DNA from 3 places in the Rhizobium sp. WW_1 genome. Region 2 is predicted to be linked to each of the others. Evidence: predicted binding sites of a transcription regulator. Region 2 holds the regulator's gene; each other region holds the start of a gene.
The links. The regulator LexA, encoded in region 2, represses DNA repair genes until DNA is damaged. The targets are predictions, from matches to a motif close to TGTTCNNNNTGTGTTCNG.
Positions count from the first base shown of each region.

Region 1: the regulator LexA is predicted to act here: its motif matches at 7,601-7,618, upstream of BJ928_RS20140 (UvrD-helicase domain-containing protein).
Region 3: the regulator LexA is predicted to act here: its motif matches at 5,800-5,817, upstream of BJ928_RS28590 (helicase-related protein).

Region 1 covers NZ_RAIN01000006.1:424,714-435,529, reverse strand. Annotated here, with positions in the region: gene BJ928_RS20170 (AraC family transcriptional regulator) at 1-384, opposite strand, end outside; gene BJ928_RS20165 (DUF2000 family protein) at 399-806, shown strand; gene BJ928_RS20160 (OmpA family protein) at 865-1,533, opposite strand; gene BJ928_RS20155 (flagellin) at 1,729-2,742, opposite strand; gene BJ928_RS20150 (efflux RND transporter permease subunit) at 2,990-6,124, opposite strand; gene BJ928_RS20145 (efflux RND transporter periplasmic adaptor subunit) at 6,142-7,308, opposite strand; gene BJ928_RS20140 (UvrD-helicase domain-containing protein) at 7,671-10,136, shown strand; gene BJ928_RS20135 (GIY-YIG nuclease family protein) at 10,534-10,816, shown strand, end outside; gene BJ928_RS20130 (helix-turn-helix domain-containing protein) at 10,798-10,816, opposite strand, start outside.
Region 2 covers NZ_RAIN01000010.1:175,991-186,806, reverse strand. Annotated here, with positions in the region: gene BJ928_RS26420 (ComEC/Rec2 family competence protein) at 48-2,498, shown strand; gene lexA (transcriptional repressor LexA) at 2,479-3,201, opposite strand; gene BJ928_RS26410 (VOC family protein) at 3,618-4,505, shown strand; gene kdsA (3-deoxy-8-phosphooctulonate synthase) at 4,502-5,341, shown strand; gene eno (phosphopyruvate hydratase) at 5,490-6,764, shown strand; gene BJ928_RS26395 (septum formation initiator family protein) at 6,985-7,296, shown strand; gene pdhA (pyruvate dehydrogenase (acetyl-transferring) E1 component subunit alpha) at 7,454-8,497, shown strand; gene BJ928_RS26385 (pyruvate dehydrogenase complex E1 component subunit beta) at 8,514-9,896, shown strand; gene BJ928_RS26380 (pyruvate dehydrogenase complex dihydrolipoamide acetyltransferase) at 9,912-10,816, shown strand, end outside.
Region 3 covers NZ_RAIN01000013.1:52,155-62,970, reverse strand. Annotated here, with positions in the region: gene BJ928_RS28610 (RNA polymerase factor sigma-32) at 1-102, opposite strand, end outside; gene BJ928_RS28605 (CarD family transcriptional regulator) at 508-1,080, opposite strand; gene fdxA (ferredoxin FdxA) at 1,480-1,818, opposite strand; gene BJ928_RS28595 (RNA-binding S4 domain-containing protein) at 2,025-2,429, opposite strand; gene BJ928_RS28590 (helicase-related protein) at 2,433-5,558, opposite strand; gene BJ928_RS28585 (DUF3309 family protein) at 6,830-6,985, shown strand; gene BJ928_RS28580 (YMGG-like glycine zipper-containing protein) at 7,032-7,286, shown strand; gene phbB (acetoacetyl-CoA reductase) at 7,758-8,483, opposite strand; gene BJ928_RS28570 (acetyl-CoA C-acetyltransferase) at 8,647-9,828, opposite strand; gene phaR (polyhydroxyalkanoate synthesis repressor PhaR) at 10,072-10,644, shown strand.

The DNA.
Region 1 (10,816 bases), on a different contig from region 2:
ACCGATACGCGCAGCCTCCAGGCACTGAAACAGCACCGAAGGTTCCAGATAGAGCATCCGGTAGACAAGCCCATCCTCCGTCGCAGCTCCGCCGTCGTGCAGCTCATCGGGATGAAGAATGATCACCCGTCCCGGCAGGCTATAGCGCTGCTCGCCGCGATAACGAAACGTCTGTACGCCCCGCATGGTGACGCCGAGCGCATAGGTATCGTGCCGATGCAGCTCGAAGGCATCTCCCCGAAACTGTGCCTGGATGCGCTCGATGCCCGGATAGGCCGGCGCGGACAGGATGCGGTTGGTCTCCGGCGTCACGCACAAACGTTCAAGACCCTCGAAGATCTGTCCGGCTACATCGTCGCGTAACGTCTCATTTCCAGACTGCATGAAAGTGACCATCGATGTTCGATACCAAAATCGCGATCGTTCTGCGAAGCGACCTTCAATCCTGGCAGAAACTGAATGTAACTGCGTTCCTGTCCACAGGCATAGCCGGGCAACATCCCGATATCATCGGCGAACCCTATCGCGATCGGACAGGTAACGTCTACAATGCTCTATCGATCCAGCCGATTATCGTGCTCTCGGCCGATAATGAAAACATCGCCGCCATCCACCGTCGCTCGCTGGAGCGCGGTGTCACCTCTTCCGTCTTCATCGAGGAAATGTTTTCGACCGGCCACGATGTAGCCAATCGCGCCGTCTTCTCCGAATTCGCGCCCGAAGACGCCAAAGTCGTCGGCATCGCGTTACGCGCGGACAAGAAAATCGTCGACAAGATCACCAAGGGCGCGAAAATGCATACGTGATCGGTCGAGGAGGGAAAGCGGCCGGATCATGCGACCCGGCCGTCTCTGCTGAAAGGGCTTAGCCGTCCTGCTTGATCGGCGCGATCTGGATCTCGACGCGACGATTCTGGGCGCGGCCGGCTTCGTTCGCATTGGTCGCGACCGGCTGCGACGGGCCGAAGCCGATGGCGGACATGCGGCGCTGGTCGATGCCCTGGCTGCCGAGGTAAGAAGCAACCGAGCCGGCGCGGCGTTCGGACAGATCCTGGTTATGCTGCAGGCTACCCGTCGAGTCCGTGTAGCCGTTGACGTCGATCAGGGTGCGGTTGAACTTGCGCAGCACGATCGCCACAGAATTGAGCGTCGCGAAGAATTCAGGCTTGATCGCATCGCGATCGATGTCGAAGGTGATCGCCGACGGCATGTTCAGGATGATGCGGTCGCCGACGCGGGTGACCGACACGCCGGTACCCTGCAGCTGCGCACGCAGCTCGGATTCCTGCTGGTCCATATAATTGCCGATGCCAGCACCCGCAAGCGCACCGACGCCGGCGCCGATCAGCGCGGCATTGCGGCGCGAGGCCGGCGAATGGCCGATCAGAAGACCGGCAACGGCGCCGACACCGGCACCGATCGCTGCACCGCCCGCGGTATTGGATACCTTTTGCTCACCCGTATAGGGGTCAGTCGTGGTGCATGCGTTCAAAAAGGCTGCCGCTAGGGCAAGCATGGCAATTTTCTTGATCATAGAATCGTCGCTCTCCGGTTCGATGGCCGCAGCAGATATGAAGCATTACGGCAATATCATGAAGAGAAATCTTCTCCGGAGCTTTGTCCCCTGTGCATAGACTGTCGGCGAAGCTTTTTGGCAAAGCCGGCTTATCCAGATGCGTAAAGGCCGACATTTTCCGCGCCCAACGCCCCCGACCGCGCCCACCGTCAATCAGTGATTCTGGAAGAGTTGCAGAACCGTGTTGTAGCTCGCATTGGCGATCGCGAGGGATTGCAGCCCGAGCTGCTGCTGGGCCTGCAGCGCCAGAACCTTGCTCGACTGCTGTTCCATATCGGTATCCACAAGTTTACCGACGCCGCTGGTCAGCGAATCGCTGAGATTCTTGGCAAATTCGGTCTGAAGGCTGATGCGCGATTCGAGAGAGCCGAAGGCGGACCCGATCGTCTTGAGCTGGTTCAGCATTCCCGTCACCGTGTTGACCATGTCGACGATGGCGCCCCGGCTTGTGTTGGCATCGAGCGCGATTTCCACCTGGCCGCTCATATTGCCGTTCTGGCTGCCGATAAGCACATAATTCTTGGCAGCCCCCGCCTCCGTCGCGAAGGCCGTCGAGGTCAACACGCCATATCCGCCGGCGCCGCTCGACTGGTCATCGATCAGGTAGCGCGCATCGACCGAGGTGATCGGGCCGCTCGTCGAACTCACGCCCGCATAGCTCAACATGCCGATCGAGACAGTCCCGTTGCTGCCCCGGATCAGCGAGCCCGGAACTTCGTGCGGATCGGTCGGGTCGGCGCCGTCACGCAACACGATCCAGTTAACGCCATTGAATGTCGCCGACTCCCCTACGCTACGCAACTGCTGCTTGAGTTCCGTGATCTCGTCGTTGAGCTTCGTCTTGTCGACGCTGGTTTCGTAGGCGCTGACGAGTTTTGTTCTGATCTCGGTCACGACGTCGATCGCGCTGCTGACGCCCGTGGAGGCAGTACTGACGGTCGAGGCGGCAAGACCGAGCGCATCTTGAACCGACGAAATCGCGCCGATGTCGGTACGAGTCAGCGTCGAGATTTTCCAGTAGGTAGCATTGTCCTTGGCCGTCTGTATCCGTAGGCCCGACGACATCTGCCGCTCTGCGTTGGTCAATTTGGTCTGGGTGTCCCTCAGCACTTCCAGCGCTGTATTCACAGAGGGACTGACCCTGATGAAGGTCGAAAAAATACTCACGGCACATGAACTCCGAACGCAACGATACGCAACAAATACAAGGAAACATTGGAACCTTGCCGCGCTCACTCATGCGCGCGGGCCGAGCGTGTCGGCGAACGGGGACCGAGGCAAAACGACGCCTGCGCTCCGGCGGTTACATGCCGCCATGATTAGCAAACATGCTTAAAAAAGCGCTAAAGGATACGCTTGATTCACCATAAATCAGCGCAATAACGGCAACGGGTGCAACTCACCCGTGCCCATCCTATTCGGCGGCCCTGAGATTGACGAGCTTGGCGCGCAGCGCCGCATCGGACATCTCGTCATGCAGGCGCTGTTCCTCATGCGTCTGCGGCTTCGCAAAGCGGGCAATCAACAGATAGGCGACCGGTGTTATGTAAAGCGTGACCAGGGTGGCAAAACCCAGACCGCCGACGATGACCCAGCCGAGCGCGATGCGCGCCTCCGCCCCTGCCCCTTCGGCAAAGACCAGCGGTACGCCGCCAAGAATGGTGGCGATCATCGTCATCATCACAGGGCGCAGCCGCAGCGCGCATGCCTTTTCGATCGCTTCACGAACGCCCTCGCCCTTGTCACGAAGCTGGTTGGCGAACTCCACGATCAGAATGCCGTTCTTGGCCATGACGCCGACAAGCAGCACCAGGCCGATCTGGCTGTAGATATTGAGGCTTGAACCGGTGATGACGAGCGCAAAGACAGCGCAGGCAAGGCCCAGCGGCACCGTGGACATGATGATCAAAGACGACAGCACGCTTTCGAACTGCGCAGCCAGCACCAGGAAGATGATGACGATGGCAAAGCCGAACGTGAGCGCCATGCCGCTGGAATTTTCTTCCAGCGTCGCCGCTTCCGCCAGCGGCATCAATCTCGCGCCGGGCGGCAGGAGCGGTGTTGCGATCCGCGTGACTTCCTCGACGGCCTGTCCGAGCGACATCCCGTTCTTGAGGCCGGCGGTGATCGCAACCGAAGCCAGCTGTTGCTCGCGGGTCAATTGCGGCGCGACGGCATTCTCCTTCAATGATGCGATGACCGACATCGGCACGATCTTGCCGTCGCCGGTCTTCAAGAAGACGTTTTCGAGATCCGTGGGATCGTCGATCGGCCGCATCGTGGACGTCAGCAGCACCGGATAGGATTCGCCGGCGACGAATACGTCGACCACGGAACGCCCTTCGAGCAGCGACTGCAGCGCGATCGAAAGCCCGGATATGTCGATCCCGAGATCGGAGGCTCGCTCCCGATCGAAGGTGACCGAAACCTGCGCTTGCGTCGGCTCGTTGTTGAGCCGCGGCGTGTCGAACTTCCCCGTCTTGTCAAGCTCCTGCACCAGCTTCAACGCCGCCTCGGTCAGCGCCTGGTGATTGCTGCCGATGAGAGCCATCTGCACGCCACTGCCGGCACCACGGATTTTCAGGCTGTTGGCCTGAATGACATTGCCGCGCAGGGCCGGCACGCCGGCCATGGCGCGGTTGATGTCGGAAACGATCTCCTGCTGCGTGCGATGGCGCTCGCTCCAGGGCGCCAGCGTCAGCACCATGAAGCCGCTGTTCTTCTGGCTGTTCAGGCCCGATATCGCGTAGATATTTCTTATATCGCCGCTATCCATCAGCGGCTGCAGCCGCTCCTCGACGCGCTGCAGCTGATCCTTCGTGTAGTCGAGGCCGGCGCCCTGCGGCGTGGTAAGGCGCAGCATGACCATGGCACGGTCCTCGCTTGGCGTCAGCTCGCTCTTGACGTTCATGAAGGCCAGAACTGCGGCGGCCGCAAACACCGCGCAGAAGACGATGACGACAAACGGCGCGTTAAGACAGGCCCGGAGCGTCCGGCGATAGACGCCGGCAAAACGCTCGCCGAAACGGCCAAGCATCCCATGCTCCTCGCGCATCTCTTTGGTCAGCATCCGTGAAGCAAGCATGGGGCAGAGCGTCAGCGCCACGATCGACGACAGGCCTACCGAGAAGGCAAGCACGAAACCGAATTCACGGAACAGGCCACCTACCTGCCCCGGCAGGAAGGAGAGCGGAACGAACACAGCGGCAAGCGTTGCGGTGGTGGCGATGACGGCGAAGAAGACCTCGCGGGTGCCGAGCACGGCAGCGGCGCGCGGTCCGATCTTCTCCGCCCTGCGCCGTACGATATTCTCCAGTACGACGATCGCGTCGTCGACCACGAGGCCTGTTGCAAGCACGATCGCCAGCAGCGTCAGGATATTGACCGAGAAGCCAACCATATAGAGAGCGGCCAGCGTACCGATCAGCGCCACTGGCATGGTGACGACCGGGATCAGGGTTGCCCGCCAGTCGCGCAGGAAAAGATAGATGACCGCGGTGACGATCAACGCCGACAGGACGAGCGCCAGCACCACCTCATGGATCGCGCCCTCAATGAACAGGGCGTCATCGCTGGTAACGACGATGCGCGTGCCCTCCGGCAGCGATTTCGACAACTGGGCAACGACGGCCTTCACGCCTTCGGAAATGTTCAGCGTGTTCGACTGCGCCTGGCGGATGACGCCGAGGCCGACACCCTGCACGCCGTTCGAACGGAGCGCGGTCGTACCGTCGCGAGGCCCGAGCGTCACGGTCGCGACATCGGAGAGCCGCACGCGGTCTTTGATGATCAACCGGGAGAAATCCTCCGGCGTCTGCAACGCCGCCGTCGCGCGCACGACGATATCCTGGCGCGCGCTCTTCAACGATCCGGCCGGCACATCGAGCGCGGCGGTCGCAAGCGCCGTCGTCAGATCGCCGATCGTCAGGCCACGTCCGGCAAGGGCGGCCTGATCGACATCGATGCGGAAGACCTTCTCCTGATCGCCATAGAGCTCGACATCGGCAACGCCCTCGACAGCCGCAAGCCGGTCCTTGATTTCCTTGTCGACGAGCTGCGTCAGGTCGTCCATCGTCATCGTACTCGACGTGACGGCAAGGCGCATGATCGGCTGCGAATCCGAATCCGCCTTGACGATTTGCGGCGCATCCGCCTGATCCGGCAACTGTTCGGTGATCCGGCCGATGGCATCGCGGACATCGTTGGCGGCGACCGAAAGATCGGTCGCGTCGGAAAATTCCAGCGTCACCCTGCTCTGCCCGAAGGACGAGTTGGAGGAGACCGACTTCAGGCCGCTGACGCGGGCGACCGCCCCTTCGATGATCTTCGTCAACTCCTGATCGACCGTCTGCGGCGATGCGCCATCGAACACGGTTCTGACCGTGACAACAGGACGGTCGACATCAGGCAGTTCGCGGACCTCGACACCGAAATAGGCGGCAAGGCCGGCAACGACCATCAGCGTATTGAAGACCAGCGCCAGGATCGGCCGGCGCACGAACAGCGCGGTAAAGGATTGCTTGGCCGCGGCCGAACCGGCATCCGTCATGTCATCGCCACCGGCCATCATCGGATGATGACCTCCTTGGCCTCGGCAACATCGCGGGCAAAGCGAACCTGGCCCCCTTCGGTCACGCGCTGCAATCCTTCGATGACGATGAGATCGCCATTGCGGAGATCGCCCCTGACAAGAACGGCATCCGGATTGCGCTGCACGATGCTGACCCGCACCTTCGAGGACTTGCCGTCGACGACACGCCAGACATGCGCGCCAGCCCCATCCCATTGCACCGCGAGTGGATCGACTGAGGGGTAGGACTCGCCGGCAAACCTCATGCCGACATTGAAGGACATGCCGGCACGCAATTCATCGGAGGCGTTGTCGATGCGGGCGCGCACGCGCAACGTCCGGCTCGCGCCATCGACACGGTTGTCCACTGCTTCGACAGCCCCGGAAAACGCACGCCCCGGCAGCGCCACGGATGTGGCTTCCACCAGCTGGTCAACCTTGACCGTGTTGGCAAAGCGTTCCGGCACCCAGTAATCGACAAGGATTTCCGAGCGGTCGTCCAGCATGACGATACTGGTCGCCGTCGTCACATTGTCGCCGACGACCACGGGCACGATGCCGACGATACCGTCAATCGGCGCAACGATATCGCGTCGCTTCAGCGCCAGCTCCGCCGATTGCAGCGCCAGCTTTGCACCCTGTTCGACGATCTCGGCATCGAACACATCCATGCGCGAGACGGTGGATTTGATATTGCGGTAGAGCTGGGATTTCTCGACGGCGCTCTTCAGCGCGACCTCAGCCTGTCCACGCGCGATGATCTGCTCGTCGTCGTCGAGACGCGCCAGCACCTGGCCTTGCTTCACCCTGTCGCCGGACTTGATGAGAATTTCCCGGATCGTCCCGGCTGCCTGCGGCATGACGACGACCGAACGGATCGCGTCACCGGTACCGATCGCGCTCAAGCGATCGTTGACGATGCCGCTGACCACCGGCTCCGTCACGACAAGCGGTATGTTTTGGCCACGTCGTCCAGCGGAGCCAGCCGCCGTCTCTGCCTTTCCGTCCGCGGCACCATCGCGCGGTGCGATCCAAGCCACGACAGTCTCGGGGACACCTACCTTCTGCAGCAGGCCCGCCGCACTCGGCACGAAGGCCACGACAGCGGCAATGCCGGCTGCCAACAGGAAAAAAGACAAGGAAAGCTGCTTCCAGGCGGTCATGCACGTCTCCGGCTCGTTGTCAGAGGCGATGAAATCGCGTCGTTGGTTTTCTGTACGGCCCTTACACACCCAGCGCACTTACCAGGGCCAAATTCGGATCAGGCGGCTCTATAAAGCAAGATTGTGCCCGATTTGCTGCAATATCGTGTTTTTGAGCATATGCGACAAGTTTTGCCACAGATTATGACAAAGTTGTAATCTCGGCGTGGACAACGGTACGTTTCATCGACGCGTCGCGCACATCCACTCCACCATGAAAAGCGACCCTTCGACGCGCATTATGCACTGTGAATGTGCACTTTTTGTTCTAGTTTCGGCCCGTTTCTTTTGCCTTTCGGGGTAGAATCATTACATTGGGCGGCATGACCATTGGACATGACGATATTCCCTTCTTTGACGAGGAGCCGGAGCACATCGCGCCGCGCCGTCCCGAGCCGGCTGCAGGCAGGAGTGGCGGCGGCATAGCGGCCCGCGCGATGGCAGCGCGCGATAGCGGCCGCCGGCCGGACTATCTCTCCGGTCTCAATGCCGAGCAGGCCGAAGCCGTGGAAACGCTCGACGGTCCTGTTCTGGTGCTTGCGGGCGCCGGCACCGGCAAGACGCGCGTGCTGACCACCCGCATCGCCCATATCCTCTCCACCAACCGCGCCTTCCCCAGCCAAATACTCGCCGTGACGTTCACCAACAAGGCAGCACGCGAGATGAAGGAGCGCATCGCGCTGCTCGTCGGCGGTGCGGTCGAAGGCATGCCCTGGCTCGGCACCTTCCACTCGATCGGTGTCAAGCTGTTGCGCCGTCATGCCGAGCTGGTCGGCCTCACCTCCAGCTTCACCATTCTCGATACCGACGACGTCATCCGCCTAATCAAGCAGCTGATCCAGGCGGAGGGCCTCGACGACAAGCGCTGGCCGGCCAAGCAATTCGCCGGCATGATCGACACCTGGAAGAACAAGGGCCTCAGCCCCGCCGATATTCCGGAAGGCGACGCCCGCGCCTTCGCCAATGGCAAGGGACGCGAACTCTATACCGCCTATCAGAACCGACTGAAGACGCTGAACGCCTGTGACTTCGGCGATCTCCTGTTGCATCCGATCAATATGTTCCGGCAGAACCCGGATATTCTGAAGGATTACCATCAGCGCTTCCGCTATATTCTGGTCGACGAGTATCAGGACACCAACACGGCGCAGTACATGTGGCTGCGCCTGTTGGCGCAGCGGCAGAAGGGCGAACCGCAGAACGTCTGCTGCGTCGGCGACGACGACCAGTCGATCTATGGTTGGCGCGGCGCAGAGGTGGACAATATCCTGCGCTTCGAGAAAGATTTTCCCGGCGCCAAGGTCATCAAGCTCGAGCGCAACTACCGCTCCACCGAGCATATTCTCGGTGCTGCAGCACACTTGATCGCCCATAATGAGGGCCGGCTCGGCAAGACGCTGTTCACCGACCGCTCCGATCCCGACGATATCAAGGTGCAGGTACACGCCTCCTGGGATTCCGAGGAAGAAGCGCGCGCGATCGGCGAAGAGATCGAGCAGCTGCAGCGCAACAAGCACAATCTCAATGATATTTCGATCCTCGTGCGCGCCTCCTTCCAGATGCGCGAATTCGAAGACCGCTTCGTCACCCTCGGCCTGAACTACCGCGTCGTCGGCGGCCCTCGCTTCTACGAGCGCCTCGAAATCCGCGATGCCATGGCCTATTTCCGCCTCGTCTGCCAGCCGGCCGACGATCTCGCCTTCGAGCGCATCATCAACACGCCGAAGCGCGGCCTCGGCGACACCACCGTGCGCACCCTGCATGACTATGCCCGCGCCCGCGACATCCCGATGCTGACGGCGGCGGCCGATATCATCGAGACGGACGAAATGAAGCCGAAGGCGCGCAAGGCGCTGTTCGACGTCGTGCAGTCTTTCCGCCGTTGGCAGGGACTGCTCGAAAACACGCCGCATACCGAGCTTGCCGAGCAGATCCTTGAAGAGTCCGGCTATACGGACATGTGGAAGAACGACAAATCGGCGGAAGCGCCGGGACGCCTGGAAAACCTCAAGGAACTCATCCGTTCGATGGATAGTTTCGAATCCATGCGCGGCTTCCTCGAGCACGTGTCGCTGGTCATGGACGCCGAGCAGAACGAGAATCTCGACGCCGTCTCCATCATGACGCTGCACTCCGCCAAGGGCCTGGAATTCGACACGGTGTTCCTGCCCGGTTGGGAGGAAGGCTTGTTTCCGCATCAGCGCTCGCTGGACGAAAGCGGCCGCGCCGGTCTGGAGGAAGAGCGCCGCCTCGCCTATGTCGGCATCACCCGCGCCAAGCGCCGCTGCCACATCTGGTTCGTCTCCAATCGCCGCATCCACGGCCTCTGGCAATCGACAATCCCCTCCCGCTTCCTCGACGAGCTGCCGGAAACGCATGTTCAGGTCGCCGAAGTCGAACAGTCCTATGGCGGATACGGCCGCGGCGGCTACGGCCAGTCACGCTTCGACAAGGCCGAACCCTTCGCCAATTCCTATTCCACCCCCGGCTGGAAACGTGCTCAGGCCAACCGCAACGATGCGACGCGCGACAATTGGGGCAGCCGCTCCGGCCATGCCGTCGAACGCATCGGCTACGGCGAAAGCGGCCCGAAGGTACGCACCATCGATGGCGAGCTGGTGGCCAAATCCACCTCCGCCGAACCCTCAAAATTCATGGTCGGCGACCGCGTCTTCCACATCAAGTTCGGCAACGGGAATGTGTCCGAGATCGAAGGCAACAAGCTGACGATTGAGTTTGATCGCGCCGGACAGAAAAGAGTGCTGGACGGGTTTGTGGAGCGGGTTTGATCGGCAAGGTCGGCCATCTGGTTTTGGGACCGAGGGTCGCATACTGATACGGGCTGCGGGGTACTAGGAACGCCATAGGGCTCATCGCCTCTCATACACTCCGTCATCCTCGGGCTTGACCCGAGGACCCATGCACAAGCTTTCCGTCAAATTCATGCTTTCCATTTGAGGCGCGAACGAGAGTGCGGCGTCCTTGGTGGCGACAAAGTCGTCTGACACGGCAATCTCAACTAGGCAAATAGCGAGGCCTGTGCTTGGATCCTCGGGTCAAGCCCGAGGATGACGGCGTGTGAGGTATGCTGCGGTGGCATACCTGAGCACCAGCTACGCTCTCGGCTTCACGATCAACTGACTTCCAACTCTTGACGACCACCATCCCAACTAGCACAATACACGCATGGGTGGATGTACTTACATCATCACCAACCATAAACGAGGAACGCTCTACATCGGCGTCACGGCCGATATCGAGCGCCGCATCTACGCGCATCGCGAGGGCCTGACACCCGGCTTCGCGTGGAAATACGGCTGCACGCGGCTCGTCTGGTATGAGGACCACGCCGACATCGTTTCAGCCATACAGCGGGAGAAATCCTTGAAACGCTGGTATCGCCAATGGAAAATCGAGCTGATCGAAAAAGCCAATCCCGATTGGCGGGACTTATACTACGAACTCTGGT
Region 2 (10,816 bases):
CGCGCGAAAGCTGTGGTTTTGCGTGGGGGCGGCAGCGCGTGCCTAATTTGGAGGCATCCGAGCAGCAAAAGGATGAAGGGGACGATGCTGCGCTCTCGCAGCCTCGCCCTGTTATTGCCACGATTGCCGATCGCACCGAGGCGCGGCGACACAGACGGACTCAAGATCAGACGCGGCTGACGGCCCGGTTGCTGCGACTGTCGAGTCGCATTCGGCTGGGCATCCTGACACTGATCGAAGAGGAGGCTGCCCACGGCCGCGCTATTCTGCTTGCGCCGATCTATATGGGCCTCGGCGCGATCATCTGGTTCAAGGCTGGAAGCGATCCGCCGCCGCAGGCCATTCTTGCGGGCCTGCTGATCTTCGCGGGTGCCCGTCTGCTCATGCGCGAGGCGGGCAGGCTGCTGCGCCACCTGCTTTTCGCCGGAACGCTTCTTTGCTTGGGCATGGCGTTGGCGCAATTCGAAAGCTGGCGGGTTTCCACCATCATGCTCGATTCGGCCGTGACGACGACCGTGATCGGTCAGGTCGAGCGACGGGAATCCTACGACAATGGCCGCTGGCGCTATGTCGTCCGCGTCGAGGCAACGGAAAAGCCGACCATTCGCCGAACGCCGGAGCGGGTGACGATCTTCGTGCGCAAGCAGGCGGAGCCGTTCGCGCTTGGCGATCGTATCCAGGGCAGGGCGCGGCTGACGCCTCCGGCCGGACCAGCCTTGCCCGGCCTCAACGATTTCGCCTTCAGTTCCTACTTCAACGGTATTGGCGCCAATGGTTTTGCCTATGGTACGCCCAAGCTGATATCTCCAGCCGGTGACAATACTGCGGGCTCGCTGATCGATACCGCCGATATCTGGCTTGCCGGCCTGCGCAACGGCATAGGCGACAGGATAAGGCAAACCTTGCCGGGAGATACCGGCGCCTTCGCAGCGGCGCTTGTCACCGATGAGAGACGCGCGATCTCCAAGGATACGACCGAGGCGCTGAGAATTGCCGGTCTGACCCACATCATTGCGATTTCCGGCCTGAACATGGCGCTGTCAGCCGGCATCTTCTACGTTGGCCTGCGCTACCTCTTCAGCCTGTTTCCGGGTGTAGCGCAGGCATGGCCGACCAAGAAATTTGCGGCCTTCGGCGCGCTCCTGACGGTGACGGCCTACTACCTTATCTCCGGTTTTGGCGTATCCGCCGAGCGCGCTTTCATCATGATGGCGATCATGCTCGTGGCCGTGCTCTTCGATCGGCCGTCCCTCAGTCTGCGCAATGTCGCGTTATCGGCGATCGTCATTCTTGTTCTCTCGCCGTCGCAGGTGCTCGGCCCGAGCTTCCAGATGTCCTATGCCGCGACGCTGGCGCTGGTGTCGGGCTACTCGCTGTGGAAGCGGCGGCGGCATCGCGAAAGCGTCCTGCCGAAGATCCGCGTGTTAAGCCCACTGCTGTTCGTCGCGCGTTTCTTCGGAGGGGTGATGTCGACCTCGTTTATCGGTGGCGCATCGACGGCCATCTTCTCGATCGAGCATTTTCACCGGTTGGCGACATATGGTCTTGCCGCCAATCTGGCGGCCATGCCAGTTGTCTCCTTCATCGTCATGCCATTCGGCATGGCGGCAATGATGCTCATGCCACTCGGTCTCGACGGACCTTTCTGGAAGGTGACCGGAGAGGGACTGGAACTCGTCATCGCGATCGCGAAAACCGTCGCCGGCTGGGGCGGCGATATCACCTTCGGCCGTCAGCCCGCCTGGTTGATGCCGACATTCATCGTCGGCTTCCTGGTCATGAGCATATTGCGGACGCGGCTTCGCCACCTTGGCTTCCTCTTGTTGCTTTCGTCCGTTGGTGTGGCAGCATTCGGGAGCGGCGTGCCGAAGCCGGACCTGATGATTTCCGAAGATGGCATGCTGGTGGCGCTGCGGCAGGACGACATTCTCGCTACCAATCGCGAGAGGCCGCAAGCATTCATCTTCGAGCAATGGCAAAAGGCATTGGCCGCGGCAGAGCATCAGCCGCCGACCATGCTTCCGGCCGACAGCAGGCTGCCGCAACTCAGCAAGGCAGATCGCGGCAGGAGGTTAAGCAGCGAAGAACAGAACGTCGTCCGCAAGGCAATGGAGGCAGCGCTCGACCGAACGATGCAGGGAAGCTTCGCCTGCCAGAAAGGCGCATGGTGCGTGGCCATGCTCGACAATGGCGCCTTCTTGATCACTATAGAGAATGCAGCCTATCTGCCGTCAGCCTGCGATACCGCAAACATTGTCGTGACACCAATCCGGTTGCGGCTGGATCGCTGCCGCTCCGGAGCGACGCTCATCACCGGCGCAACATTGCGGCGAACGGGATCGCTCGAAATGGCACTCGACGCAGATAAGCCCAATATCTCCACCGCCTTCGACAATCCGCAGAGACCATGGACCCGGCATCGAACTTACGACTGGCGCACTGGAAAATTCGACGCGCCAGTCATATCGGCATCACCGGTCAGTGATAGCGACGAATAAGGCCGACGAGCTTGCCCTGGACCTTGACGCGATCCGGCCCGAAGATGCGCGTTTCATAGGCGGGATTGGCGGCTTCCAGCGCGATCGAGGCGCCCTTGCGGCGGAAGCGCTTCAGCGTCGCCTCTTCGTCATCGACGAGCGCCACGACGATATCGCCGGGATTGGCCGTCGTCGAATTGCGGATAATGACCGTATCGCCGTCGAAAATTCCGGCATCGATCATCGAATCGCCGCGCACTTCAAGCGCATAATGCTCTCCCGAGCCGAGCATGTCGGCCGGAACGGTAATATCGTGCGTATTGTTCTGGATCGCGGAAATCGGCACGCCGGCGGCGATGCGACCCATGACCGGCACGGACGCCGAACCATTGTGATCGTCATTTGCCACTTTCGGCGGGGCGGGTGGAGCCACAGGCTGAGGCTTGCCGAGACTGCCTTCGATGACGCTCGGTGAAAAGCCACGGCGCGGCTGCAAGCTGGGATTATAGGCATCCGGCAGTTTGATGACTTCGAGCGCTCTCGCCCGGTTCGGCAGCCGGCGGATGAAGCCTCGCTCCTCCAGCGCCGTGATCAGACGGTGAATGCCGGATTTGGAGGCCAGATCCAGTGCGTCCTTCATCTCGTCGAAAGATGGCGGAACACCGGACTCCTTCATGCGTTCGTGAATGAAGAGAAGCAGTTCCTGCTGCTTGCGCGTCAACATCGTCTTGGAACCCCAGAATCAAGAAAAACGGTGAAACAAATCCAGAACGGACACTATATGTTCCATATGTGTTCCGCAAGTACTTAAATTTCGGTAAAGCCTTGTTGCGTCGATTAAATAATTACGACTTGCGAATGGACCGGCTGAAGGGATCAAAGCGTTATATCCACGCTAAACTATCGGAAAATATGGGAAATGCTGTTCTGTCAACTGGCAGCCTTTTGTAATGCGGCCGCTATGTTTAGGATACGAAGCAGTGACATGTGATACTGCTGAAGCTGGCTATGAGGCAGAATCAGTCCTCACGTTTGCGAGATCGTCTTCCGCTGGCGAAGTCCTGAAAAGCTTCGTGTGCCCATCTTGAATTGCGCTAGGGATCGGCGCAAATCTGCTGCCGCAGGCATACAGGAGGAGCCATGACTTCGTCCCCGCATCCGCTGGATCATCTCGTGCTGCCGGCCGTGAACATAGCGCTTGCGCGCGAGCGCCTCGGCAAGCTCGGTTTCACGGTGGCTCCGGAGGCGCGCCATCCTTTCGGCACCGAAAACGCCTGCGTCTTCCTTGCCGACAAGACCTATCTCGAGCCACTCGGCGTGGCGTCTCCGGAACAATGCGAGACGAGTATCGTCGACGGGAATGTCTTCGTCGCCCGTGACCAGGCCTACCGCTTCCGGGTTGGTCAGGATGGCTTCTCGGCTGTGGTGTTCGGCACGGATGATGCCGTTGCTGATGACGAGCGTTTCAGGGCGGCAGCCATTTCGGCGGGGCAAATGCTGGATTTTTCCCGACCTATGAAGATGCCGGACGGAACCGAAACGACGGCCGGCTTTCGTCTCGCTTTTGCTGCCGATCTGCGCGCGCCGGACTTCCTCGCCTTCTGCTGTCAGCGTATCAATGCCTTGCCGGCTGACCGCAGCGTGCTCGAACACCATAAGAATGGCGTGACAGGCATCGCGCGGGTAGCGCTTTGCGCGCCAAAGCCGGCGGCTTATCGCAGCTTCTTTGAAGAGGTTGCTGGCGGCCCGCGGATAATGGAGCATTCGTTCGGCTTGACGGTCAGGGTGGCCAATGCGGATCTGGAGATTTTGACGCCGGAGGGCATGGAGGTATTTTATGATTTGCCGTGTCGCACCAGCGATCCTGGGCTCAGGGCGCGCGCAATCCTTTTCAAAACGCGCGATCTTTCCGTGACATCGTCGCATTTCGCTGCTAACGGCGTCACCTACACGCGTAAGAACAATCGTCTATTGGCAAGGCTGGCGCCCGGTGAGGGCGCACTGTTCGCCTTCGAGGAGATAGTATGAGCACGAATTCCGAAGTGACCGTCGGCGAGGGCGCCTCCAAGGTCCTGTTCTCCAATAACGCCAAGCTTTCGCTGATTGCCGGCCCCTGCCAGATGGAGAGCCGCGACCATGCTTTCATGGTCGCCGGCGTCCTCAAGGAACTTTGCGGCAAACTCGGCATCGACCTCGTCTACAAGTCGTCCTATGATAAGGCCAACCGTACCTCGCTGTCGGGCAAGCGCGGGATCGGCCTCGAAAAATCCATGGAAGTCTTTGCCGATCTGAAAAAGGAATACGGCTTTCCGGTCCTGACTGATATCCACACGGAAGAGCAGTGCGCGATAGTCGCCAAGACGGTCGATATCCTGCAGATCCCGGCTTTCCTCTCGCGCCAGACCGACCTTTTGGTTGCCGCTGCCAAGACCGGCCGCGTCGTCAACGTCAAGAAGGGACAGTTCCTCGCGCCCTGGGACATGAAGAACGTGCTTGCCAAGCTGAACGAGAGCGGCAATCCGAACATTCTTCTTTGCGAGCGCGGCGCCTCCTTCGGCTATAACACGCTTGTTTCCGACATGCGCTCGCTGCCGATCATGGCGGCGATGGGCGCGCCGGTTGTTTTCGATGCGACCCATTCGGTGCAGCAACCCGGCGGCCAGGGCGGCTCAACCGGCGGCGATCGCCGATTCGTCGAGACGCTGGCGCGGGCTGCCGTTGCCGTCGGCGTCGCCGGCCTTTTCGTCGAGACGCATGAAGATCCGGACAATGCGCCGTCCGACGGCCCGAACATGGTTTATCTGAAGGACATGCCGCGGCTTCTGGAGAAGCTGCTCGCCTTCGACGCCATTGCCAAGGCCTGAAAAGTAGCCGGCGTTCAACAGGCTGACATGAACTTGCGTTACGGGCCTGAGGGAGCGCCAGATCGAGGTGCGGATCGCCATTGTAATTTCCGCGCCTTCGATTAAGACGATTTAAATCGATTTATAAACCAGCGAGCAGGAAGCTATCATGACCGCAATCACCGACATTATCGCCCGCGAGATTCTCGACAGCCGTGGCAATCCGACTGTCGAAGTCGATGTCTACCTCGAAGATGGCAGCATGGGCCGCGCGGCGGTTCCGTCGGGCGCGTCGACCGGCGCGCATGAAGCCGTCGAGCTTCGCGATGGTGGCAAGCGCTACCATGGCAAGGGTGTCGAGAAGGCTGTCGAAGCCGTCAATTCGGAAATCTTCGATGCCATCGGCGGCATGGATGCAGAAAACCAGATCCAGCTCGACAACATCATGATCGAGCTCGACGGCACGCCGAACAAGTCGCGTCTCGGCGCCAATGCCATCCTCGGCGTTTCGCTCGCCGTTGCCAAGGCCGCCGCGCAGAGCGCCAACCTGCCGCTCTACCGCTACGTCGGCGGCGCTCATGCCCGTCTTCTGCCGGTTCCGATGATGAACATCATCAACGGCGGCGCTCACGCCGACAACCCGATCGACTTCCAGGAATTCATGATCCTGCCGGTTGGCGCAGAATCCATCCGTGAAGCCGTCCGCATGGGCTCGGAAATCTTCCACGTTCTGAAGAAGGAACTGGCATCGCAGGGCCACAACACCAACGTCGGTGACGAAGGTGGCTTTGCACCGGGCCTGTCCAGCGCTCCCGCAGCTCTCGACTTCATCATGAAGTCGATCGAAAAGGCTGGCTACAAGCCGGGTGACGAAATCGCTCTCGGCCTCGATTGCGCTTCGACCGAATTCTTCAAGGACGGCAAGTACGTTCTCGAAGGCGAGGGACGCACGCTGGAATCCGGCGCGATGGCCGAATATCTCGCTGAACTCGCCGCCAAGTACCCGATCGTTTCGATCGAAGACGGTATGGCCGAAGACGACTGGGAAGGCTGGAAGACGCTGACCGATCTGATCGGCAAGAAGACCCAGCTCGTCGGCGACGACCTGTTCGTTACCAACTCCGCCCGCCTGCGCGACGGTATCCGCATGGGCGTTGCCAACTCGATCCTCGTCAAGGTCAACCAGATCGGTTCGCTGACCGAAACCCTCGACGCCGTCGAAACCGCGCACAAGGCCAACTACACGGCCGTCATGTCGCATCGCTCGGGTGAAACGGAAGATTCCACGATCGCCGATCTCGCCGTTGCCACGAACTGCGGCCAGATCAAGACCGGCTCGCTGTCGCGCTCGGATCGTCTTGCCAAGTACAACCAGCTCATCCGCATCGAGGAAGCGCTCGGCCCGCAGGCAAAGTACGCCGGCCGCTCCATCCTGCGCGGCTGATAGCATCCCGCCGGATCTCTTCTGATCCGCAACGATGATCTTCGTTGAAATCGAACCGCGCCTTCGGGCGCGGTTTTTTGTTGCGCCACTCAGTTAGAGTCAACGGACGGTTAATCTCTGCCGGTTAATTTAGCTCTAGGTGTTTGATTTGATGTGATCTTGTTCGAGGCGACATTGGCTTTGGGGGAGGTTGCGTAAAGCCAGGGCGTGACGAGCGAGTATGTGGACAAAATATCATAAGAAGAGAAGGTTCGGCCGTCTCATCCTTCCCGCCATCACCATCGCTTTTGTGAGCTACTTCGGTTATCATTGCATTCATGGCGATTACGGCCTGAAGGCGACCGAGGTTTTCGAGCAGCGTCGCATCGACCGCGCCAAGGAACTGGCTGATCTCGTGGCCAAGCGCGAACACCTTGAAAAGGAGGTCGCGCTGCTCAGCGACGGCTCTTTGGACAAGGATATGCTCGACCAGTACGCGCGCTATCAGCTGACTTATTCCAAGGCGAACGAAATCGTCATCTTCAATAAATAGCCACAATTAACCGGATTTCGGTTAATCGTATTTTTGTAAGCGATATCAATGGCTTGCAAAGAATACGAGCCATGCAATTATAGCATTGCTGTGGCGAACAATCTTGCCTATGTTACGCCTCATTATAAAACGAGGCTACTCACACAGGGAGGGTTGAATGGCGCCGCGAAAAAACGCGACCGTTTCCAGCCGTAAGACAGCATCAAGGCCAGCCAAGGAAACCAATGGCGGTCCGATCGCAGATTTCGATCGTGATGCGGAGCTCAAGGCTTATCGTGAGATGCTCCTGATCCGCCGCTTCGAGGAAAAGGCCGGCCAGCTTTACGGCATGGGCTTCATCGGCGGCTTCTGTCACCTTTACATCGGCCAGGAAGCCGTCGTCGTCGGCATGCAGCTGGCGCTGAAGGATGGCGACCAGGTCATTACCGGTTATCGCGACCACGGTCACATGCTGGCAACCGGCATGAACGCGCGCGGCGTCATGGCCGAGTTGACCGGACGCCAGGGCGGCTATTCCCGAGGGAAGGGCGGCTCCATGCACATGTTCTCCAAGGAAAAGAATTTCTACGGTGGTCACGGCATCGTCGGCGCGCAGGTCTCGCTCGGCACCGGTCTCGGCTTTGCCAACTGGTATCGCGGCAATGACAATGTCAGCGTCGCCTATTTCGGTGACGGCGCTGCCAACCAGGGTCAGGTCTACGAAAGCTTCAACATGGCGCAACTCTGGAAGCTGCCTGTGATCTTCGTGATCGAGAACAACCGCTACGCCATGGGCACCTCGACGGCTCGCGCCACCGCACAGGCCGATTTCTCCAAGCGCGGCGCTTCTTTCGGCATTCCCGGCATCCAGGTCGACGGCATGGACGTTCGCGCTGTCAAGGCTGCGGCTGACGAAGCCGTTGCGCATTGCCGCTCCGGCAAGGGCCCGATCATCCTGGAAATGCTGACCTACCGCTACCGTGGTCACTCCATGTCCGACCCGGCCAAGTACCGTTCCAAGGACGAAGTGCAGAAGATGCGCTCCGAGCATGACCCGATCGAGCAGGTTCGTGTTCGCCTTCTCGAAAAGGGCTGGGCGACCGAGGATGATCTGAAGGATATCGACAAGGATGTCCGCGACATCGTCGCCGACAGCGCCGATTTCGCCCAGAACGATCCGGAGCCGGATGCATCCGAGCTCTACACCGACATTCTGCTCTAAATCGGGGAGGGACACTATGCCCATCGACATTCTCATGCCCGCCCTTTCTCCGACCATGGAAGAGGGTACCCTTTCGAAATGGCTCAAGAAGGAAGGCGACAAGGTCGTTTCCGGTGATGTCATTGCCGAAATCGAAACCGACAAGGCCACCATGGAAGTGGAAGCCGTCGACGAAGGCATCATCGGCAAGCTGCTGGTCGACGCCGGTACCGAAGGCGTCAAGGTAAACGCCAAGATCGCGATCCTGCTGCAGGACGGTGAATCGGCCGATGCCATTTCGTCCGCAAAGGCAGCACCCGCTGCCGAGCCGGCTAAGTCCGAAGCTCCTGCCGCCGCTCCGGCTCCGGCAGCTGCACCGGTTCCCGCCCAGCCGAAGGTTGCCGCCGCTGCCGATCCGGAAATTCCGGCCGGTACCGAAATGGTATCGATGACGGTGCGTGAAGCGCTGCGCGACGCCATGGCCGAAGAAATGCGCGCCAATCCGGACGTTTTCGTCATGGGTGAGGAAGTGGCCGAATACCAGGGCGCCTACAAGGTGACCCAGGGTCTGCTGCAGGAATTCGGCGCACGCCGCGTCATCGACACCCCGATCACCGAGCACGGCTTTGCTGGTATCGGCGTCGGCGCCGCGATGGCCGGCCTCCGGCCGATCGTCGAGTTCATGACCTTCAACTTCGCCATGCAGGCGATCGACCAGATCATCAACTCCGCCGCCAAGACGCTCTATATGTCCGGCGGCCAGATGGGCGCTCCGATCGTCTTCCGCGGTCCGAACGGTGCCGCAGCTCGCGTCGGCGCCCAGCACAGCCAGGACTATGCGTCCTGGTACAGCCACATCCCGGGCCTCAAGGTCGTCATGCCCTACACGGCAGCTGACGCCAAGGGCCTGCTGAAGGCTGCGATCCGCGATCCGAACCCGGTCATCTTCCTCGAAAACGAAATCCTCTACGGTCAGCACTTCGATGTGCCGAAGCTGGATAATTTCGTTCTGCCGATCGGCAAGGCCCGCATCCACCGTCCGGGCAAGGACGTGACGGTCGTGTCGTTCGGCATCGGCATGACCTATGCCACGAAGGCTGTCGCCGAGCTGGAAGCCCAGGGCATCGATGTCGAGCTCATCGACCTGCGTACCATCCGCCCGATGGATCTTCCGACGATCATCGAATCGGTCAAGAAGACCGGCCGCCTGGTCACCGTCGAGGAAGGCTATCCGCAGTCCTCCGTCGGCACGGAAATTGCCACCCGCGTCATGCAGCAGGCCTTCGATTATCTCGATGCGCCGATCCTGACGATCGCTGGCAAGGACGTACCCATGCCCTACGCCGCCAACCTCGAAAAGCTGGCGCTCCCGAGCGTCGCTGAAGTGGTCGATGCGGTGAAGGCCGTTTGCTACAAGTAAGGGGAGGGCTCATCGATGCCTATCAACATCACTATGCCTGCCCTCTCGCCGACCATGGAAGAGGGTAACCTCGCCAAGTGGCTGGTCAAGGAAGGCGACAAGATCAAGTCCGGCGATGTCATCGCCGAGATCGAGACTGACAAGGCAACGATGGAAGTCGAGGCTGTCGATGAGGGCACGGTCGCCAAGATCGTCGTTCCCGCCGGCACCGAAGGCGTGAAGGTCAATGCCCTGATCGCCGTGCTCGCCGCCGATGGCGAGGATGTTGCGGCGGCGGCTTCCGGCGCTGGCGCCGGTGCTGCTCCGGCTGCCAAGGAAGCTCCGAAGGCAGAAGCGGCCCCTGCGGCCGCTCCCGCTGCAGCGCCTGCTCCGGCAAGCGTTTCGGCTCCTGCTGCACCTGCTCCGGTGGCATCCGCTCCTGCTGCAAACGACGGTCATCGTACCTTCGCATCTCCGCTCGCTCGCCGTCTTGCCAAGGAAGCCGGCATCGACGTATCGGCGGTTTCCGGCACCGGCCCGCATGGTCGCGTCATCAAGAAGGACGTGGAAGCTGCTGTTTCTGGCGGCATCGCCAAGGCTGCTCCGACAGCCGCACCGGCCGCACAGCCGGCTGCTGCTGCTCCGGCCGCACCGAAAGGCATGTCCGACGACGCCGTCCTCAAGCTGTTCGAGCAGGGTTCCTACGAACTCGTGCCGCATGACGGCATGCGCAAGACCATCGCCAAGCGCCTGCAGGAATCCAAGCAGACGATCCCGCACTTCTACGTCTCGGTCGATTGCGAACTCGACGCGCTGCTGGCTCTCCGCACGCAGCTCAACGATTCCGCTCCGAAGTCGAAGGATGGCGTTCCGGCCTACAAGCTCTCGGTCAACGACATGGTCATCAAGGCCCTGGCGCTGGCGCTGCGCGATGTTCCGGA
Region 3 (10,816 bases), on a different contig from region 2:
GTCCTTCCAGCGAATGGCGAGATTATGCTCTTCGTCGCGATCGAGATAGGGAGCAGCCATCGCAACTTTGATCATGCGCCGATCTGCAGACATATTCGTCATATGCATCTCCTGGGTTCGGCCTCAAATCGTCTCTATGCCGCGGTCGACGAAAAGGGCAGCAAGCATCGTTTCCGAACATCGCTGTTCGGATGGAAATCAATGAATGAAATTGCAAATTGGAAACCGATATCCGGCGTGCCGGATATCGATGACTAGTCTAGTTCGATCTCATCGAACGGGTCTGACGATTGAAGCGTCTGCAGATCGCCGGGGAGCTTCGGATGAAAACGCATAGGCCGGTCCTCGTGAATGTCTATAAAACGGCCGTTCCGGAACCCCTCTCCACGGGAGCGCACCCACACCGACCGCAAACACGAGGTTTAAACGCGGCAGAACGGAAAAGGTTCCAAAGAAAAAACCCGGCGCGAAGGCCGGGTTTTTTGAAGCAATATGGGCGCCTTGGCCTTATGCGGCTTCGTCCTGCGAGTCGTCTTCTTCAATGGCCTTGCCGCGCTTCGGACCCTTGTTAAGATTGGTCTCGACGAGGCGGACGGCTTCGGTTTCCGACATCTTGTTGACGGCGGCAATTTCGCGCGCCATGCGGTCGAGCGCTGCTTCATAGAGCTGGCGTTCGGAATAGGACTGCTCCGGCTGATTCTCGGCGCGATAGAGGTCGCGAACGACTTCTGCGATCGAGATGAGATCGCCGGAATTGATCTTGGCATCGTATTCCTGCGCGCGACGCGACCACATGGTGCGCTTCACGCGGGCCTTGCCCTGCACGACCTTCAACGCACGATCGACGAAATCCGTCTCGGAAAGCTTGCGCATGCCGATGCTCATCGCCTTGGCCACCGGCACCTTCAGGCGCATCTTGTCTTTCTCGAAGTCGATTACGAACAGCTCGAGCTTCATGCCTGCGACTTCCTGCTCTTCGATCGCAGTGATCGTGCCGACACCGTGGGCCGGATAGACGATCGCTTCACCAGTCTTGAAGCCATGGCGTGCTGCTGAAGGTTTTTTCTGCTGGGTCGTCATTCTTTTCAAAAACTCCCTGTTACGCGCCCCGTTGGGGCCGGGGGGCCGGGTCAGTCAGGCCCGGATGAGACGGGCATACCGTCGGGTCACTTCATCCTGGTCCAGCCAGACTTATACAAACAGAAACCCATCCATCGCGATCCGGGACCCGACAACACAATACGTTGATATGTCAAGGAAACCGCGTACGGATTGGTGATTTGCTTTCGTGATGGTTTTGGGCACGCGAAATGCCGCAGTGGATCAGTGTGAGGAAGCTATCACAAAAATCTGAGGAAATCAATAATTTGCTGCGCGCGCGCCAAAATGGCCACGTTGACCGACCAGCGGCCCAACGGCAATGATTCGCTTTCTGCGATATCGACTACACCTTTATCGGCGGCCTGTCACGGCCTTCGATCAGTCGCCAGCACCGGGGTTGGCCGAGAAATATTTCTCGAACTTGCCCTGTTCGCCGTCCATTTCCTTGGCTTCCGGCATCGGGTCGCGCTTGACCGTGATGTTCGGCCAGATGGCGGCATATTCCGCATTGACCTTCAGCCACTTGTCGAGACCCGGCTCGGTGTCGGGCTTGATCGCCTCGGCAGGACATTCCGGTTCGCAGACACCGCAATCGATGCATTCGTCGGGATGGATGACGAGGAAGTTTTCGCCCTCATAGAAGCAGTCGACCGGGCAGACTTCCACGCAGTCGGTGTATTTGCAGCGAACGCAATTGTCGGTCACGACATATGTCATGAAGCACTCCAGGAATGTCTCTAGCTTCCGCAGATGCGCAACCTGGAACGTCGCGCCCTTCCGCGGTGCCGAACGGGCAGACGAATGCGTCACGCGCAGACGTGCCGTCCGGCTGGTTACCGGCAGGTTGATCGTGAGGTATCCACTTTGTCAGCCAATTTCAAGGACAAACAATCTTGAAAACCGCCTGCGACAGGCAGAGTTTTCTAATCCTCGTCGGAAGTCAGGCGATCGATCGCGCGCCGATCCCGTTTCGTCGGCCTGCCGCTTCCCGGCGCCCGCAATGCCTGCTCGAAAGGGGTGAGGCGTTTTGTCTCATCCGGCGGTGGAGTCAGGTCTTCATAGAGCAGCTTGGCTTCCTCGAAAGGGCCCCTGCGCTCGCCGGGTGCCCGTACGATCAGAATGACATCCCGACGCTCCAGCGAAAGCTCGATGCGGTCGCCGGTCTTGACGCCATGGCTCGGCTGCACGACCCGTTCGCCGTTGATCCGCACGCTGCCATTCTGCACGTACAGTTGCGCCAGCGAGCGGGATTTCACCATGCGGGCAAAGAACAGCCATTTGTCGATGCGCTGGCGCGAACCGGAAAATGGCTGTTTCTCGTCCGTCATGGCTTATTTCTTCATCTGCTCCTTGAGGGCAGCCAGCTTTGCGAAGGGAGAATCCGGATCGATCGGCTTTTCCTTGCGCGGCGGCTTGGCTTCGAAGCGCAACGGCTGCGAGGCACCGCGATTGTTGCGATCGTTCCGGTCGTTGCGTTCGCCACGCTCCTGACGGTCGCCGCGGTTGCCCTGATGCTGCGGACGACCGCCTTCGCGGTTGCCGCGTGGACCCTTGTTGTCGCCGCGTGCCTCGCGATTGTCACGTCCGTCGCGACGGTCGCGACCGCCCTCGCGATTGCCTTCGCCGGCTGCCTGCTCGCCACCGCCACGGCGATTGCCGTGCTGACCGCGACCTTCGCCCTGCTGGCCACGGCGATCGCCATGACCACGGCCGCCTTGCCGCTGCTGATGGTCGCTGCGACCGCCGAGGCGCCAGAGCAGAACCGGCTTCGGCTCGGCCGACTCCGCGGCAACGGCTCCAGCCTCGACAACCTCGGCTGCCACCGCGACCGGTTCAGCCGGGGCATCGGCAGCCGGAGCTGCTTCCTGCAACACCGCTTCCGTTTCCTTAGCCGGCTCCTCACTCGCAGCATCGGCGTCATCGTGATCCGCCTTTTCGGCAACGGCGTCCGGCGTCGCCGGGGCTGCTGCCGCATCCTGCTGAGCGAGGAAGGCCGTCGCCTCCTCAGCCTTTACCGAATCGGCGCGATAGCCGAGACCCTTGAGGATCTCTTCCATGTCCTCGAGCGTTGCGCCGAGAATGGAGAGCATCGCGGTCGTCGTCGTGAAACGGCGGCCGTCATAAGCGCCGTCAGGACGCGAAGTCTGGCCGGGCTTCCACTGCAGCAGCGGACGGATGAGATCCGCCAGGCGCTCGAGGATATCGATGCGCACCGCGCGCTTGCCGAGGAACCGGAAGCCTGCGAGCTTGTAGAAGGTGCGCTCATAGCCCGGATCGGTCACGACAGACGTGCGGCCGGCTGCCAGAACCGGGATCAGATCGCCATAGCCGGGCTTGTCCAGGCCATCATTCTTCAGAGCCCAAAGCAGCGTGATGAGTTCGGCCGGAGCCGGCTTCAGAAGCGCGGGCACGAAAATATGGTAGGCTCCGAAGCGAACGCCGTAGCGACGCATGGAAGCGCGTCCATCCTGATCCAGCGACTTCACTTCTTCGGTGACGTCGCGGCGGAACAGAACGCCGAGATTTTCCACCAGCTGGAAGGCCAGCCCCTTGGCAAGGCCCTGCAGATCCTCGGCGCGCTGGAGATCGTCCAGCGGCTTCAGGATCGTGCTGATATGGTGGTTCACGAAGCGCTCGATACGAGCGGCGACGTGATCGCGCGCATTGCCCGTCAGCTGCTCGTCGGCGAGCAGGATGACGCGCGGACGCATGACATGATCGCTGCCTGACAGGCGCGCCACGGGATCGCCAAGCCAGCGCACGAGACCATCGGCGCTGATGGCGAGATCGCCGTTGCCGGCCGCATGCAGACGTGCGGCACGTGCCTCGAACTCCAGCGATAGCGCCTTCTGCGAGGCCGTCTGGACAGCCTTGGCATCCGGTCCCTCGGTACCTGCGATAGGCGTGAACCGGAATCCGGTCAACTGTCCCACATGATGTCCTTCAACGAAGACATCTCCATTCACACTGATTTCAGCTTCCAGCATCGCATTCTCTCTCAGGCGCTTCATGAGCACAGATGTCCTGCGATCAACAAAGCGTTTCGTCAACCTCTCATGTAACGCGTCGGACAATCGATCTTCGATTTCCCGCGTCTTTTCTTGCCAGTGTGTCGGATCGGCAAGCCAGCCGGGCCGGTTCGACACATAGGTCCAAGTCCTTATCTGCGCGATTCGCGCCGAAAGCGTGTCGATCTCGCCATCCGTCCGATCGGCGCGATGCACCTGTTCGGCGAGGAAGTCCTCTTTCACCGTGCCATAGCGCACGAGATCGGAAAAGAGGGCGGCAATGAGATCGGCGTGCTGTGCAGGCGTGATGCGCCGATAGTCGGGAAGCGCGCAGGCCTCCCATAATTTCTCAACCCTGGCCGGGTTGCTGGCAAGATCGACTATCTCCAGATCGCGTGACAGATATTCCAACGCCTGCTGGTCTACCGCAGGCAGCGCCCGCGTCAAGCCCTGCACGCGAGGCGCGTCTTCCAAACTGGCGCGCAACGCCGCGATCGATGCAAAATTCAGATCCTTGGTGCGCCACTGCAGCACCTTGACCGTGTCGAATTCGTGTCCCTCGATCCGGCGCACCAGCTCATCGTCGAACGGGTCCACCTGTCCCGTCACGCCAAAGGTGCCATCCTTCAGGTGGCGGCCGGCGCGACCGGCGACCTGGCCGAGTTCGCCCGGATTGAGATTGCGGAACTGATAACCGTCGAATTTGCGATCCTGGGCGAAGGCGACATGATCGACATCGAGGTTGAGACCCATGCCGATCGCATCTGTCGCCACCAGATATTCGACATCGCCGGCCTGATAGAGTGCCACCTGCGCATTGCGGGTGCGCGGGCTGAGCGCCCCCAGCACGACGGCCGCGCCACCGCGCTGACGGCGGATGAGTTCCGCGATCGCATAGACCTCGTCGGCGGAAAAGGCGACGATGGCGGTGCGCTGCGGCAAACGCGTGATCTTCTTCTGTCCGGCATAGAAAAGATGCGAGAGCCTAGGCCGCTCGAGCACGGTAATCCCAGGCAGAAGCTGCTCGAGGATGGGCCGCATCGTGGCAGCGCCGAGCAACAGCGTTTCGTCGCGCCCACGCAGGTGCAGAATGCGGTCGGTGAAAATATGCCCGCGCTCCAGATCACCGGCAAGCTGCACCTCGTCGATCGCGACAAAGGAGGCGCGCGTGTCGCGCGGCATCGCCTCGACGGTGCAGACCGAAAAACGTGCATTCGGCGGCGATATCTTTTCCTCGCCGGTAACGAGCGCGACATGCTGCACCCCGACCTTTTCGACGACGCGCGTATAGACCTCGCGCGCAAGCAGCCGCAGCGGCAGGCCGATTACGCCACTGCCGTGGGCCACCATGCGCTCGATGGCATAATGGGTCTTGCCGGTATTGGTCGGTCCGAGCACCGCGGTCACGCCGCGTCCGCTCAGGATCATGGGCTGCGAAGTCTGAGTCATAGGTCCGTGCATGGGCGAGAAACCGCCGTCTTCCGATCAGCATGTTCCTCCTGGAGGAAACGAACAGATGACGACCCTATGTGACAAAGGCAAGACCCGAATGAAAAAACAGATGCGGCAACATTCGATTTCATATTTGAACGCCTCAACCATAAGTCACATTTACGCCACATCCCATGCGAGTCCCGGCGATTCAGGAACAGCCTGAGAACGAATCGGAGACGAATCGCTGACTCCGGGCTGTTCCTTATTTGTTCACTACTACATATGGATTTTGCTGAAAAGACTCCCACCAAATACTGAATCTCGCTTGCAGCGCTTTTCCACGGGAAAAGGAGTCAAGCGGAGAATAGACAGCCAGCGAAACTTCGCATGATTTTATGGTTAACAATTTGTAAAAATTAATATTTTTCTCGAATCCGCCGGCGGCTTTAACATATGGGTCAAAGCCGGAACGAATCGGCGACGAATCGCAGTTTCCAACTGATTCCGTTTTTGTTCCTCACAATATCTAGCGGTTCCGTAGCGACGGCATACTGGACTCTGAATGGTTGAGCCCCGGATTCGACCCGAATCAGCGATTGCGGTTAACCTTTTAGCGAGCGACGCTATAATGAATCGATGAATGCACGCAAAAGATGCATATGTTAACACTTCGATCAAAGCCGGAACGAATCGGTGACGAATCGCGGATACTGGCAGGTATCGTATTTGTTCACGGCTACATGTTGTATTTCGCCGGGACAACATCGCGAGATAGCTGTCGGCAGGGATAGCAAGCCTGTCGGCAGCTTCGCCGCAAATTAACCAATCGACCCCCGGCGGCGCTATTTCCGCCGTCCGTCTCCGGCCGGGCTTGTCCGCTCGCGATGCCGGCGATAGGTCACAAGCGACCCTCCCGTTAACCGAAGTCCAAATGCAGAACGAATCGCCGACGAATCACAGACAGCGCCCTTTTCTCGTTTCGTTCACCGCAACCCATTGTATTTTAATTATATTTTAACCATACGAACGAATCTGGCAGTGCCCTCGCAACCGCCCCGCATCCGGGTCGAATTAACCCTTCGCTGACCATCGCAGCCATCGCGTGCGCGCATTTTTATTTCTTAGCCGGAACAATTATCAGGCGAGCTAGTTTCTATGAGCAGAGTTGAAGAACTCCGCCCATTCACTGGAAACAGAGTGAGCCGGAGCCGCTGGAAGCATTACGCCGGATCGGACTGAGCGATGGTGGCGGAATATTCGAGCGACGGACATGGAGGAGACATATCATGCTTGGTACGGTATTACTTGTCATACTGATTCTACTGCTGATTGGCGCATTTCCCAGTTGGGGTTACAGCCGTTCATGGGGGTATGGCCCATCGGGTGGTCTCGGGCTTGTTCTCGTCATTGTCCTCATTCTGCTATTGATGGGTCGGATCTGATCCGCAGATCATTGCTAATACCTCGCAACATCAGGGAGCTAACATCATGAAGAAGATCATCGCCGCGATCGCCCTCGTCGGGGCACTGGCGTCGTGCACCTCAACGGAAAAGGGTACAGCCATCGGCGCCGGCACGGGCGCGCTGATCGGCGGCGTCGCCACGCACAGCTGGGGTGGCGCCGCGGTCGGCGCCGTGGCCGGCGGCCTTGTCGGCAACCTCATCGGACGCTCGGAAGATCGTCGCGGCTATTGCATCTATCGCGACCGCTACGGTCGCCGTTACGAAGCTCGTTGCCGCTAAGACAGGCATTGCCTGACGATCGTCATGAATGGCCGGTCATGACCCGTTCCCGGAACAAATCCGGATAACGGCGGTTCTTGAGAAGTAATCTTCTTCCCGCACCATTGGCTGCGGGAAGAAGGCAGTGTTTTGAGAAAGGAACGGCACTATGGCCGCTATTATCGCAAGCATTGCAGCACTCGCGCTCATAGGCACCACATTTTATGCACTCGCCAGCGCGGCAAGAACGCGCGGCAGGCAAAAGCGGCAGATCGCACTGGAAGCCGTGATCCTCGAATTCAAACCGCGGCACAGACGACAGGCAAATTCGAGCCGTGGCTGATTGCCCTGACAAGCGCGAGAATCCCGCCCATCCCATAAACGACCTGGAGCGGCTCAGCTTCCCGCGAAAGCTTGGAGCCGCTCCATATCGGTGTCTTCGCAAAATTCCCCACGGAGGAAAACCGCATCGCGGCTTCCCTCAAAACACCCTTAGACGAAGAACTGGCCGCCATTGGCCGTTATGGTCGAGCCCGTGATGAAGCCGGCATCGTCGCTGGCAAGGAAAACCGCGATACGGGCGATTTCCTCGGGCTCACCGAGACGGCCCACGGGAATCTGCGGAATGATGCGCTCGTTCAGCACCTTCTCCGGCACCGCCAGCACCATTTCCGTGCCGATATAGCCGGGGCAAATGGCATTGACGGTGATGTTCTTGGCCGCACCTTCCTGTGCAAGCGCCTTGGTGAAGCCGAGATCGCCGGCCTTGGCGGCGGAATAGTTCGCCTGCCCCATCTGCCCCTTCTGACCGTTGATCGAGGAGATGTTGATGACGCGGCCGAAGCTGCGGTCGCGCATGCCCTGCCAGACATGATGAGTCATGTTGAAGAGGCCGGTCAGGTTGGTATTGATGACCTCATGCCACTGCTGTGGCGTCATCTTGTGGAACATGGCGTCGCGGGTAATCCCGGCATTGTTGACCAGGATTTCGACATGGCCGAGGTCGTGCTCGATCTTGGCGATACCCTTGCCGCACGCTTCATAGTCGGTCACATCCCACTTGTGGACGGAGATGCCGGTCACATCATGGAAAGCCCGGGCTTTCTCGTCGTTGCCGGCATAGGTCGCCGCCACCTTGTAGCCCGCATTGTGCAGCGCCATCGAAATGGCCGCTCCGATGCCGCGCGTACCCCCGGTTACCAATGCCACTCTGCTCATGTGCCACTCCCCTTTTTTGCTGCGAAGACGGGACGCCCCAACCTCGGGTCGCCCGCTCCGCTTTCACCACGTCTTCTGGAAAATATCGTTCAAGGCACCCTGGAGCATGATGTCGAAAAGTGTCAGCGGTTTTCGGACGACATCATGCTCTACTTCTTTGATTCTAGAGCGCCTCGAAGCACATGGCGACACCCATGCCGCCGCCGATGCAGAGCGTGGCGAGCCCCTTGCGGGCGCCGCGGCGCTTCATTTCAAACAGCAGCGTGTTCATGACGCGGGCGCCGGAAGCGCCGATCGGGTGGCCGATGGCGATCGCACCGCCGTTGACGTTGACGATCGACGTATCCCAGCCGAGATCCTTGTTGACGGCGCAAGCCTGCGCGGCAAAAGCCTCGTTGGCTTCGACGAGATCGAGGTCGTTGACTGACCAGCCGGCCCTTTCCAGAGCCTTGCGCGAGGCCGGGATCGGCCCGGTACCCATGATCTGCGGGTCGACGCCGGCCGTTGCCCAGGAGACGATGCGGGCGAGCGGCTGGATGCCGCGGCGCGAGGCCTCGGCCTCGGTCATCAGCACGGCGGCAGCAGCGCCGTCATTGAGGCCGGAAGCGTTGCCCGCGGTCACGGTGCCTTCCTTGTCGAAGGCCGGACGCAGCTTCGCCATCGCCTCCATCGTCGCGCCGTGGCGAATATATTCGTCGGCATCGACGATGATGTCGCCCTTGCGGGTCTGGATGGTGAAGGGAACGATTTCGTCCTGGAAGCGGCCGGCCTTCTGGGCTGCTTCCGCCTTGTTCTGCGAGGAAACGGCAAACTGGTCCTGCTCGTCGCGCGAAAGCTGCCACTGCCGCGCGATATTTTCCGCGGTGATGCCCATGTGATAGCCGTAGAAGGCGTCCGTCAGGCCGTCCTTGATCATGGTGTCGATCATCTTCATGTCGCCCATCTTGGTGCCGGAGCGAAGGTTCGCAGCATGCGGCGCCATCGACATGGATTCTTGGCCGCCGGCGACGATGATCTTCGCATCACCCGTGGCGATCTGCTGCAGGCCGAGTGCGACGGCGCGCAGGCCGGAACCGCAAAGCTGGTTCACGCCCCATGCGGTCGCTTCCTGAGGAATACCGGCCTTCATCGCAGCCTGACGGGCGGGATTCTGCCCCTCACCGGCCTGAAGCACCTGGCCGAGGATCACTTCATCGACTTCCTTGGCATCGACGCCGGCACGCTCCAGCACACCCTTGATCGCGGCAGCGCCGAGCTCATGCGCCGCAACGGTCGCGAAAGCGCCGTTGAACGAACCGACCGCAGTGCGGGCAGCGCTGGCGACAACGATGGATGAACTGCTCATGGAAGCCTCCTCACAGAATGAACATGTATATGAGGCGAAACTGTCAAAGCTTTGCGTCCGAGTCAAACAGCAAGAATTTTCGTCGCGCAGATTTCACGAAGCTGTCACCGCCCTCAAAAAAAATCCAATCAAAGGAAAGGGCTTGCCGCATCGCACAAAGCGATTGTCACCAAGCTTCTTTTGCGTCTACACTTGGCGGTGGAGGAGCATTCCATACAATCAGACGGGGCCAGGAGACTGATAATGGCGAAGAATGAGGGCCAGATCGTAATCAAGAAATACGCCAATCGCCGCCTATACAATACCGGCACCAGCACCTACGTGACGCTGGATGACCTGGCGGAGATGGTCAAGAAGGGTGAGGAATTCACCGTCCAGGATGCCAAGAGCGGTGAAGACATTACGCATTCGGTCCTGACGCAGATCATTTTCGAACAGGAATCAAAGACCGGCAATACGCTGCTGCCGATTTCCTTCCTGCGGCAGCTGATCGGCTATTACGGCGATCAGATGCAGATGGTGGTGCCGAGCTTCCTCGAGCATTCCATGCGCGCCTTCACGGAGCAGCAGAGCCAGATGCGCGAGCAGATCAATCGCGCCTTCGGCGAGACGCCGCTCGGCAAGAACCTGCAGCTACCCATGCAGATGGTCGAGGAGCAGGTCCGCCGCAATACGGAAATGTTCCAGCAGGCCATGCAGATGTTCTCGCCCTTCATGCAGCCGCCCGCCAAGGAAAGCCGCAAGGCCGAAGCCAAAGATATCGACGAGCTGAAAGAACAGCTCCGCGCCATGCAAAACAAGCTGGATAGTTTGTGAGATAGGGCAATTCGCCTGTGAACTCGCGGAGAGTTTTCACCTCCCTCTGTCACTGACGTGACATCTCCCCCCACAAGGGGGAGATCGGCAACCGGCAGCGCCTCGCTGCCTCAACTCACCAGCCCATCTGCTGCAACCTGCGTGTAAGTTCGCATTAGGACGAACGGCATAC